Pyxidicoccus trucidator: one gene and its partner. Each later gene encodes a partner of the first gene's protein in a complex. Links are inferred from orthologs where the notes say so. Each region holds a gene or a part of one and is shown on either strand. Other genes may lie near its edges.

Region 1 (7,589 bases):
TCGCCGCGCTCGACAAGAAGTTCGCCGTGTCCATGACGCTCGAGTCCGTGGACGTGGAGGACACGCTCGACGACGAGGAGGACGACGAGGACGAGGAGGAGTCGGAGGAGGACGACGACCTCGACGAGGATGAGGACGAGGACGTCGACGACGACGAGGACTACGACGACGACGACGGTGAGGACGAAACCCGCTGAAGCCCGCCTGCCTGCCCTCCTACCCGGGGGGCATGGCCGTCTCACCGGGAGGGGCGTGCCCGGAGCGGCGCCCTCCCGGGGGGGTACCGGGTGCGTAGCTTAAGGGTGTGAAAACGCCCAACCGCGCCACCCTCTTCGTAGCCCCCCTCTCCGCAGTGGTCCTGGCGCTGGGAGGGTTGCTGCTCCTGCCTGCCTTCAGCTCGGCAGGTGCCGTGGCCGCGGCGGTACCCGCGGCGAGTTCTCAGCCCTGCATCACCGACGATGGGGACGACCCCAAGGCCTGCGCCGAGCTCGTGGAGCTGGAGGTGCAGGACGTGGTGCCGCTGGTGGAGGCGCAGACGCACGCCGTCGTGCTGACGACGAAGGACCGCGACATCGTCCTGCCCGTCTTCGTGGACGAGGCCTCGGCGGTCTCCATCGCCTTCCGGCTGGCCGAACGCAGCCCGCCCCAGCCGCTCGCCCAGGACCTGCTGGACGACGTGGTGAAGGAGCTCGGTGGCAAAGTCACCGAGGTCCGCATCGATGACCTCCGCGACAACGTCTACTCCGGCCGCGTCTTCCTGGAGCAGGGCAAGCGCAAGATGACCCTGGACGCGCGCCCCTCGGACTCCATCGCCATGGCCCTCACCAGCCACGCCCGCATCCGCGTCACCCGCAAGGTGCTGACGCTGGCCGGCATCAGCCGCGACGAAATCGAGGGCATGCAGGGCGGCCCCGGCGTGGGTGGCAGCGGTGGCATGGACACGGAGGAGGGCGTGCCCCTGCCCCTGCCCGGCATGCCTGGCGCGCCCTCGCAGGGCCAGCCGCCGCCGCTCGACATGGACCTGGACTCGCTGCCGCCGGGCCACCCGCCCGTCACGCCCCAGGGAACGGGCAAGCAGATCGAGCTCTAGGCCGCCGGCCCCGGCTACCGGGCGCGAGGACAGGTGAAGATGCAAGAAAGCCCGGCCCCCCCTCCCAGGGAAGCCGGGCTTTCTTTCTCTCTGACGTCGAGAGCACAAAAGAAGACGCGAGGGCCCGCCGGTGTGGCGGGCGCCTCGCGTCGAGGCGGAAGGATTGTCCCGTGAGCGAGAGACTGTCAAGCCGCCCTCCCGGACGCCTAGGATGCCCGCGCATATGCGCAAGGCGAAGATCATCTGCACCCTCGGGCCCGCGTCGGACACACCGGAAGTCATCGAGGGCCTCATCCGCGCCGGCATGAACGTGGCGCGGCTGAACTTCTCCCACGGTACGCACGAGGAGCACCGCCAGCGGGTGGCCATCATCCGCAAGGTGGCGAAGCGCCTGGGCACGCCGGTGGCCATCCTCCAGGACGTCCAGGGGCCGAAGATCCGCCTGGGTAGGTTCGACGGCGGGCAGCTCACCGTGAAGCCCGGTCAGACGGTGACGGTGACGACGCGCGCGGTGCTGGGCCAGGGCTCGGTCATCCCCACGCCCATCAAGTCGCTGGTGAAGGACGTGGTGCGCGGGGACGACATCCTCCTGGACGACGGCCGGGTGCGGCTGCGGGTGATGAAGGTGCAGGGGCCGGATGTCACCTGCCGCGTGGAGGTCGGCGGGCTGCTGAAGGACAAGAAGGGGCTGAACCTGCCGGGCTCGCCCATGTCCGTGCCCACGATTACCCGCAAGGACATCGACGACCTGGCCTTCGGGCAGGAGGTCGGCGTGGACTACGTGGCGCTGTCCTTCGTGCGCTCCGCGGCCGACATCCACAAGGCGCGCGAGCTGGTGAAGAAGAACAAGACGCCCCTCATCGCGAAGATTGAAAAGCCCCAGGCCGTGGACGCGCTGGAGTCCATCGCCGAGGCGGCGGACGGCATCATGGTGGCGCGCGGCGACCTGGGGGTGGAGATGCCGCTCGAGCAGCTCCCCGCCATCCAGAAGCGCATGGTGCGCGAGGTGAACCGCCGGGGCGGCCTGGTCATCGTCGCCACGGAGATGCTGGAGAGCATGGTGAGCAACCCGCGCCCCACCCGCGCCGAGGTGTCGGACGTGGCCAACGCCATCCTCGACGGGGCGGACGCGGTGATGCTGTCAGGCGAGACGGCGGCGGGGCGCTACCCCATCGAGGCCGCGGCCACCATGGCGCGCATCGTCGAGGAGACGGAGCGGGGCGTGGTGCGGCACCAGCACCACTCGCCCTTCGAGCGCTCGGAGGACATGGGGACGGGCGTGGCGGCGGCGGCGGTGGCGGCGGCCACGCAGCTCAACGTCGACACGATTGTGGCCTACACGGAGAGCGGGCACACCGCGCGCCTCATCTCCGAGTTCCGGCCCAACGCGCGCATCATCGCCCTCACGCCGAGCGCGGACACGGTGAACCGGATGGCGCTCTACTGGGGCGTGACGGGGCACCAGGTGGGCCGGGTGACGTCCACGGACGGCATGCTCAAGCAGGTGCGCAAGCTGTGCCGCGATGAGGGCCTCTGCAAGACAGGCACGCTCGTGGTGGTGGTGGCCGGCGTCCCGCTCAACGTGCCTGGCAACACCAACCTCATGAGCATCCACCGGGTCTGAGCGGCGGGCGCCCTGCCCTTCCCCGGGCCCGCGAGTCGACGCGGGCCGGGGCAGGGAGACTCAGAGCACCTTCTGCTCGAAGTCGTAGATCTTCTCCACGGGGAGCTGGCGGTAGCGCTCCACGTTGAGGGCGCGGCGGGCACACTCCCAGACGAGCTCGTTGGGGGTGCGTGCCGGCTCCTTCTTCTTGCGGCGCTTCACCTCGGCCTTGATGGGCTTCACGGCCACGCGCGGGTGGTAGCAGAAGGCGGAGGAGAACAGCAGGTGCCCGCCGAAGGGGAGGAGGCGGGCCTCGATGATGTCCCCCGTCTCCAGGCCGGCGATGTGGCGGCGCTCCGTCACGTCGAAGTCCTTGCCGGAGTACAGCTCGCGCAGGCGGACCTCGCCCTTGCCCAGCTTGCGGACCTCGAAGAGGCCGTGGACCGTCTCCGTGAAGCTGCGGAAGGCGTTGGCCTCCTCGGGCGGAGCGTTGGCCAGGCGCTGCTCGTACAGCTCCGCGGCCGGCGTCTTGCCGGTGAGCGGAGAGACGCGGTCATAGAGGTAGTAGTCGAGGAAGGACGCCATCCTCAACTCGAAGAGCTTGTCGTCCTCGAACACCTCTCCCGTCAGGCGGAAGTAGTCCGCCTTGGCGGCGAGGAGGTCCTCCTTGCGAGGCTCCGCGCTGCCGAAGGCGATGAGCTGATCCAGATACGGCTGATACGAAAGCGGTGACAGCGGCGAGTCCATAGGGCGGTCTGCCATCCTACTCCGCCATCAGCTTCGCGAACCGGCCGAAGAGATAGCGCGCGTCATGCGGGCCGGGCGAGGCCTCGGGGTGGTACTGCACGCTGAAGGCCCGAGCGTCCGGGACGGCCAGGCCCTCCACCGTGCCATCATTCAGGTTGATGTGCGTGACGACGGCCAGGCCCTTGAGGCTGGCGTCGTCCACGGCGAAGCCGTGATTCTGTGCGGTGATCTCCACCTTGCCCGTCGTCAAATCCTTCACGGGCTGGTTTCCGCCGCGGTGGCCGAACTTCATCTTGTACGTCCGGCCGCCCAGGGCCAGGGCCATGATCTGGTGGCCGAGGCAGATACCGAACACCGGCACCTTGCCCAGCAGCGCCGCCACGGTGCGGTCCGCGCCCTTCACGGCGGCCGGGTCCCCGGGGCCGTTGGCCAGGAAGACGCCGTGCGGCTTGCGCGCCAGCACCTCGTCCGCCGTGGTGGTGGAGGGCACCACCGTCACCCGGCAGCCCTGGTCCACCAGGAAGTGGAGCATCGACTTCTTCAGGCCGTAGTCGTACGCCACCACGTCGAAGTGGAGCTTCGCCTCGGGCTGCTTCTCACCCACGCCGGTGAACACGTCCGGCGACGGCGTGGTGAAGGTGTACGGCGCCTTCGTGGACACGCCGGTGGCCAGGTCCAGCCCCTCCATGCCGCGCGCCGTCTTCGCGCGCTCCACCAGGGCGGCGGGGGACAGCCCCTCGCTGGAGATGACGCCCATCTGCGCGCCGTGCGTGCGCAGGTGGCGCACGAGGCGGCGGGTGTCCAGGCCCTCGATGCCGGCGACGCCGTTGCGCTTGAGGTACGCGTCCAGGGACTCCTTCGCGCGCCAGTTGGACGGCTGCTCCGTCAGCGCGCGGACCACCATGCCCACCGCGTGGACCTTGGAGCCCTCTTCGTCCTCCGGGTTGGCGCCGACATTGCCCATCTCCGGGTACGCCATGGTGACGATCTGCCCGACGTACGAAGGGTCCGTGAGGACCTCCTGGTAGCCGTACATGGTCGTGTTGAAGACCACCTCGCCCACCATCTCGCCGACCGCGCCAAAGGCCCGGCCCTCGAAGGTGGTGCCATCCGCCAGCGCGAGCACTGCCTTCTTCGTCATCACCGCGACTCCTTGCCCGGGCCAACCTGGCCGTTCTCGAACACCTTGCGACCGCCGACCCACGTCTGCACCACGCGTCCCTTCTGCTTGCGCCCGTGGAAGGGGGTATTCCGGCTGCGGGAATAGAACCGGTGGGCGTCCACCGTCCACTCCTCCGTGGGGTCCACCACCGTGACGTCCGCCGGGGCCCCGGGGGCCAGGTGACCGCCCGGCAGGCTGAACGCCTGGGCCGGCCCGTGCGTCAGCAGCTCCACCGCCCGCGTCGCGGTGAGCACGCCCGCGTGGACCAGCTCCAGCGTCAGCCCCAGGGCCGTCTCCAGCCCGACGATGCCGTTGATGCCCTTCTCGAACTCCACCAGCTTGTCCAGCACGCCATGCGGCGCGTGGTCCGTGGCGATGGCCTCCACCGTGCCGTCGGCAATCGCCTCGCGCAGGGCCTGGACATCCCGGTCCGAGCGCAGCGGGGGCGCCATCTTCGCGTGGGTGTCGTAGTCCCCCACCGCCCGGTCATCCAGGATGAGGTGGTGCGGCGTCACCTCCGACGTGACGCGCAGGCCGCGGCGCTTCGCCTCGCGGATGAGGCGCACGCTGCCCTCGCAGGACACGTGGGCCAGGTGCAGCCGGGCGCCCGTCTCCTCCAGCAGCACCAAGTCGCGCGCCACCATGGCCACCTCCGCCGAGGCGGGGATGCCGCGCAGGCCCAGTCGGGTGGACGTGGCACCCTCGTGCATGGCGCCGCCGGCGGACAGCGTCAGGTCCTCCTCGTGGACCATGATGGGGACGCCGAACTGGGTGGAGTACTGGAGCGCGCGCCGCATCAGCGCCGCGTTCATGACGGGGCGCCCGTCGTCGGTGATGGCCACGCAGCCGGCGGACACCAGCTCGCCCATCTCCGCCATCTCCTCGCCCTTGAGGCCCTTGGTAATGGCCCCGGCGGGGTACACGTGGCAGAGGTTCGCCGCGCGGGCGCGGGACAGCACCAGCTCCGTCACCATGCCGTTGTCGTTGACGACCTTGGTGTTGGGCATGGCCACCACGGCGGTGAAGCCGCCCGCCACCGCGGCGCGGCAGCCCGTGAGGACGGTCTCCTTCCCCTCCTCGCCCGGCTCGCGCAGGTGCACGTGCAGGTCGATGAAGCCCGGCACCACCCACTTGCCGTTGGCGTCGACCACCTCGGCGCTGGCGGGCACTGGCAGCGGAGCCTCGGAGACCTCCACCACCTTGCCGTCGCGCACCAGCACGTCGCGCACGCCGTCCACACCGTTGCGCGGGTCGATGACGCGGCCCCGCCGGAAGAGCACCGTGGAGCTCATGACGCGCATACCTCCAGGATGGCCCGCCGCACGGCCACGCCGTTGGACACCTGCTCCAGGATGACGCTGCGGGCGCCGTCCGCCACCGACGGAGCAATCTCCACGCCGCGGTTGATGGGGCCCGGGTGCATCACCACCGCGCCCTCCTTCATCCGCTCCTCGCGGGCCGCGTTGAGGCCGAACAGGCGCGAGTACTCACGCGTGGACGGCAGGAAGTTCTCGCTCATCCGCTCCAGTTGCAGGCGCAGGCACATGACTGCGTCCGCCTGCGGCAGCGCCGAGTCCAGGCTGTGTGTCACCTCCGCGCCCATCGCCTCCAGCCCTGGCGGCATCAGCGTGGGCGGGCCGCAGAGCACGACGCGTGCACCCAGCGCCCGGAGGCAGAGCAGGTTCGAGCGCGCCACGCGACTGTGCATGATGTCGCCGAGGATGAGCACCGTGCGCCCGTCCAGCGAGCCCCACCGCTGACGCAGCGTGAAGGCGTCCAGCAGTGCCTGCGAGGGGTGCTCGTGGGTGCCGTCACCGGCGTTGATGATGGCGCAGCGCACGTGCTTCGCCACCAGGTGCGGCGCGCCCGAGGACCTGTGCCGCATGACGATGACCGTCGGCCCCGTCGCCTCGATGTTGCGCGCGGTGTCCAGCAGCGTCTCGCCCTTGGAGACGGAGGAGCCCGTCTGGGTCCAGTTCATCACGCTCGCGCCCAGGCCCTTGGCGGCCATGTGGAACGAGGTGCGCGTCCGGGTGGAGTCCTCGAAGAAGAGGTTCGCCACCACCTTGCCACGCAGGATGTTCGTGGCGTCCGGTCTGCCGGGCAGGTGCGCCTGGGCTCTGTCGAGCAGGGCTTCCAGCTCGTCCCGGCGCCAGCCTTCGATTCCAAGGAGGTGTCTCATGGCCGGGGGCGCCGCGTACCCCGCGCCGCACGGCGCGTCAAGCACCGTGCGTGGAACGCCGGGTCGCCTGACTTCCGGGTGTGCGTCAGCGGACCGGCAGGCCGGTCGCTTCCGGGGGTGTGCTTCAGCGGACCGGCTCGAAGAAGCGGTCCACCCGCAGGCCGGTGCCGCCGAAGAGGCCGTGCAGCAGGCCCTCGTAGCCCAGCGACAGCCACACCACCATGGCCTTGCCCTTGATGTGGCCGTACGGCACGTACTCCGCCTTGCCCCGGCCGGTGACGCCCAGGCCATGGCGGCTGTCCGCGCTGTTGTCCCGGTTGTCGCCCATGACGAAGACGTGCCCCGGGGGGACCTCGTAGGGGCCCTCGCGAGCGGGCATGTGGGCCAGCGTCTGCAGCGCCGCGTGCGTCACCCCGGACAGGTCCTCCTCGAACAGCGCCTCGGACTGGTCGTACCAGCGGCCGTCGTCGGTGATGTTGTGGACGACGTAGTCGGTGGAGATGACCTTGCGCGTCTGCGGCTTGCCGTTGATGTGGATGACGCCGTCGAGCACCTCCACGGTGTCACCGGGCAGCCCCACCACGCGCTTGATGTAGTCCTTGGACTCGTCCACCGGGTTGTTGAAGACGATGACGTCTCCGCGCTCCGGCTTCCGGACGATGACGAACGGCACCACGTTGGCGAACGGGACGCGCACCCCGTAGATGAACTTGTTGACGAAGACCTGGTCGCCAATCTGCAGCGTGGGGAGCATGGAGCCGGACGGAATCCGGTACGGCTCCACGATGAAGGTGCGGATGACCAG
Region 2 (3,858 bases), on another replicon or contig:
GAGCGCATCCGCCGCGGTGGCGACATCCAGCGGCCCCCCGTCGCTCCCGAGACGCTCCGGGGCGAGGGCCTCTCCGAGAATTTCATCACCTACATGCGGCAGTGGAAGAACTTCGTCGCCGCCTGAGCCGCCCCAAACGCATGCGGCCCCACTCCCAGGAGGAGCAGGGCCGCGCGCGTCACTTCACCGGGTGAAGGCCGCTACCGCTTGCCACCCTTGCCCGCGCCCGTCGGCTTGCCGCCGGTGATGCCCAGGTACTCCTGGAGCGGCTTCACGGACAGGTCCGCGCGCTTGAGCGCCTCCAGCGCGCCCACCGCCATGCGCGCCGCCTGCACCGTCGTGTAGTACGGCACCGAGTGCATCAGCGCCTCGCGGCGGATGGAGAAGCTGTCGGAGATCTCCTGCTTGCCGAAGGTGGTGTTGATGACCAGCACGATTTCCCCGTCGACAATCTTGTCGACGATGTTCGGCCGGCCCTCCTTCACCTTCTGCACCACCTGCGCGTCGATTCCCTTCGTCGCCAGGTACGCCAGCGTGCCGGCGGTGACGATGAGCGAGAAGCCCATGCTCCGCAGCCGCCGCGCCAGGTCCACCACCGCCGGCTTGTCGTCGTCCTTCACCGAGATGAACACCTTGCCGCTCTTCGGCAGGCGCACCCCGGCGGCGAGCTGGCTCTTGGCGAAGGCCGACGCGTAGTCGTCCGACAGCCCCATCACCTCGCCCGTCGACTTCATCTCCGGCCCGAGGATGACGTCCACGCCCGCGAAGCGCGCGAAGGGGAACACGCTCTCCTTCACCGCCACGTGCTTGAACTCGGGCTCGTGCGTCGCGCCCAGCTCCTTCAGCGTCTTGCCCACCATGCACAGCGCGGCGATCTTCGCCATCGCCACGCCCGTGGCCTTGGAGATGAACGGCACCGTCCGGCTCGCGCGCGGATTCACTTCCAGGATGTAGATGGTCTTCCCCTGGATGGCGAACTGCACGTTCATCAGCCCCACCACGCCCAGCTCGCGCGCGAGGGCGATGGCCTGGTCCTTCATCCGCTCCACCAGGTCCGGCGACAGCGAGTGCGGCGGCAGCGTCGCCGCCGCGTCACCCGAGTGCACCCCGGCCTCCTGGATGTGCTCCAGCACCCCGCCAATCATCGTCGCCCCGGTCCGGTCCGCGACCAGGTCCAGGTCCACCTCGATGGCGTCCTTCAGGAAGCGGTCGATGAGCACCGGGTGCTCCGGCGACGCGCTCACCGCCTCGCGCATGTACCGCTCCAGGCTGGCCTGGTCGTACACCGTCTCCATCGCCCGGCCGCCCAGCACGTACGAGGGCCGCACCATCACCGGGTAGCCGATGCGCTCCGCCACCTTGAAGGCCTCGGCGTGGCTGCGCGCCACCCCGTTCTCCGGCTGCGTCAGCCCCAGCTTCTCGATGAGCTTCGAGAACCGCTCGCGGTCCTCCGCCCGGTCGATGGCGTCCGGCGACGTGCCCAGAATCGGCAGGCCCGCCTTCTCCAGCGGCACCGACAGGCGCAGCGGCGTCTGCCCACCGAACTGGACAATCGCGCCCACCGGCTTCTCGCGCTGGGACACCTCGAGCACGTCCTCAATCGTCAGCGGCTCGAAGTAGAGGCGGTCGGACGTGTCGTAGTCCGTGGACACCGTCTCCGGGTTGCAGTTGACCATCACCGTCTCGTACCCGGCCTCGCGCAGCGCGAAGGCCGCGTGCACGCACGCGTAGTCGAACTCGATGCCCTGGCCGATGCGGATGGGGCCGCTGCCGAGGATGAGCACCTTCTGCCGGTCCGTGGGCGGCGCCTCGTCCTCCTCCTCGTAGGTGGAGTACAGGTAGGGCGTGTACGCCTCGAACTCCGCGGCGCAGGTGTCCACCCGCTTGAAGACGGGACGGATGTTGCGCGAGTGGCGGTGCGCGCGAACCTCCTCCTCCGGGTAGCCGAGCAGCTTGCCCAGGTACTTGTCGGAGAAGCCGTGCGCCTTCGCCTGCCGAAGCACGTCGTCCGGGAGCTGGTCCAGCCGGCCGTACTCCTGGAGGGTCTGTCCCTCGCGCACCAGCATCTCGATGTAGCGCAGGAACCACGGGTCGATGTGGGACAGCGCGTTCACCGCCTCCACCGTCATGCCCTCGCGGAACGCCTGCGCCACGAACCACGGGCGCTCCGGGCGCGGCACCCGCAGGGCCTCGCGCAGCACCTTCTCCCGCTCTTCCTTCTCGTCGGGCAGGTCCGGCGACTCCAGGCCCACGCGGCCCAGCTCCATGGAGCGCAGCGCCTTCATGTAGGCCTCGGGGAAGGTGCGGCCAATGGCCATCACCTCGCCCACCGAGCGCATGCTCGTGGTCAGCGTCCGGTCCGCGTGCGGGAACTTCTCGAAGTTGAAGCGCGGAATCTTCACCACCACGTAGTCCAGCGTCGGCTCGAAGGAGGCCGGCGTGTCCCGGGTGATGTCGTTGCGCAGCTCGTCCAGCGTGTAGCCCAGCGCCAGCTTCGCGGCGACCTTGGCGATGGGGTAGCCCGTGGCCTTCGACGCCAGCGCGCTGGAGCGCGACACGCGCGGGTTCATCTCGATGACGACCATGCGGCCGTCCTTGGGGTGGATGCCGAACTGGATGTTGGAGCCACCCGTGTCGACGCCAATCTCCCGGATGATGGCCAGCGACGCCTGCCGCATCCGCTGGTACTCGCGGTCCGTCAGCGTCTGCGCGGGCGCCACGGTGATGGAGTCACCCGTGTGCACCCCCATGGGGTCCAGGTTCTCGATGGAGCAGACGATGATGACGTTGTCCGCCGAGTCGCGGACCACTTCCAGCTCGTATTCCTTCCAGCCCAGCACGCTCTCCTCCACCAGGATGGTGGAGGTGGGGCTGGCCTTCAGGCCCGAGCGGCAGATGGCCTCGAACTCGTCGCGGTTGTAGGCAATGCCGCCACCGGTGCCGCCCAGCGTGAAGGAGGGGCGGATGATGGAGGGGAAGCCAATCTCCTCCACCAGCGCCATGGCCTGGTCCAGCGTCGTCGCGTAGCCGCTCTTGGGCAGCGCCACGCCGATCTTCTGCATGGCCGCCTTGAAGAGCTGCCGGTCCTCGGCCTTGTTGATGGCCTCCAGCGAGGCGCCAATCAGGCGCACGCCGTACTTCTCCAGGATGCCCTGCTCCGCCAGCGCCTTGGCGAGGTTGAGCGCCGTCTGGCCGCCCATCGTCGGCAGCAGCGAGTCCGGACGCTCGGCGGCGAGGATGCGCTCCGCCGCATCGACGGTGATGGGTTCGATGTACGTGCGGTGGGCGAACTCGGGATCCGTCATCACCGTGGCGGGGTTGCTGTTGAGCAGCACCACCTCCACGCCTTCGTCCCGGAGTGCCTTGATGGCTTGAGTACCGGAGTAGTCGAACTCGACGGCCTGCCCGATGACAATCGGGCCCGAGCCAATCACCAGAACCTTGCGGATATCGGTACGCTTGGGCATCGGGGGGCCCCCATACCAACCTCCGCCGCGACATGCACGGACTGTATTCGGGGCTGTCCGCTCGCACGGAGCCCGGGCCCCATGCGCGAGCCTCTGCTACGCTCCGCCCCCTTTCGGAGGTTCCATGCGCCGCTGGTCCCTGGCCCTGATTTTCTCCCTCGCGTCCCCTGCCCTCGCCCAGGCCCCCGCCGCTCCCACGACGCCCGAGGCCGCCGAGGCCGCTCCAACGCCCGCGCCCGAGTCGCCCGCTCCCGCGGCGGCAACTCCCGAGCCCGCGGCGCCCGCTCCCGCGACAGCGACTCCCGAGCCCGCGGCGCCTGCTCCCGCGACACCGACACCGGCACCCGCCGCGCCGCCGCCCAGGCAGCGGAGCAGCGCACCGGTCGCACCG

The links.
Region 2: the proteins of carA (region 1) and carB are in contact, whole or in part, in a solved structure (PDB 1KEE), measured with the Escherichia coli proteins. The link is inferred for Pyxidicoccus trucidator from one-to-one orthologs.

The regions. Positions count from the first base shown.
Region 1 is NZ_JAAIXZ010000024.1:139,633-147,221, forward strand. Bases 2,520-5,518 are described here. They hold carA (glutamine-hydrolyzing carbamoyl-phosphate synthase small subunit), read right to left. Parts: upstream 4,582-5,518; coding sequence 3,457-4,581; downstream 2,520-3,456. Other genes in these bases: pyk (pyruvate kinase), read left to right, coding at 2,520-2,714; G4D85_RS42800 (DUF7986 domain-containing protein), read right to left, coding at 2,775-3,440; G4D85_RS42810 (dihydroorotase), read right to left, coding at 4,581-5,518. Also shown: G4D85_RS42785 (hypothetical protein), read left to right, coding at 1-197; G4D85_RS42790 (bifunctional nuclease family protein), read left to right, coding at 305-1,090; more of pyk, read left to right, coding at 1,314-2,519; more of G4D85_RS42810, read right to left, coding at 5,519-5,894; G4D85_RS42815 (aspartate carbamoyltransferase catalytic subunit), read right to left, coding at 5,891-6,784; lepB (signal peptidase I), read right to left, coding at 6,909-7,589. UniProt on the Escherichia coli protein: Small subunit of the glutamine-dependent carbamoyl phosphate synthetase (CPSase).
Region 2 is NZ_JAAIXZ010000031.1:86,468-90,325, reverse strand. It holds carB (carbamoyl-phosphate synthase large subunit), read right to left. Parts: upstream 3,468-3,858; coding sequence 201-3,467; downstream 1-200. Other genes in the region: G4D85_RS46400 (hypothetical protein), read left to right, coding at 3,592-3,858; G4D85_RS46410 (NADH:flavin oxidoreductase), read left to right, coding at 1-126. UniProt on the Escherichia coli protein: Large subunit of the glutamine-dependent carbamoyl phosphate synthetase (CPSase).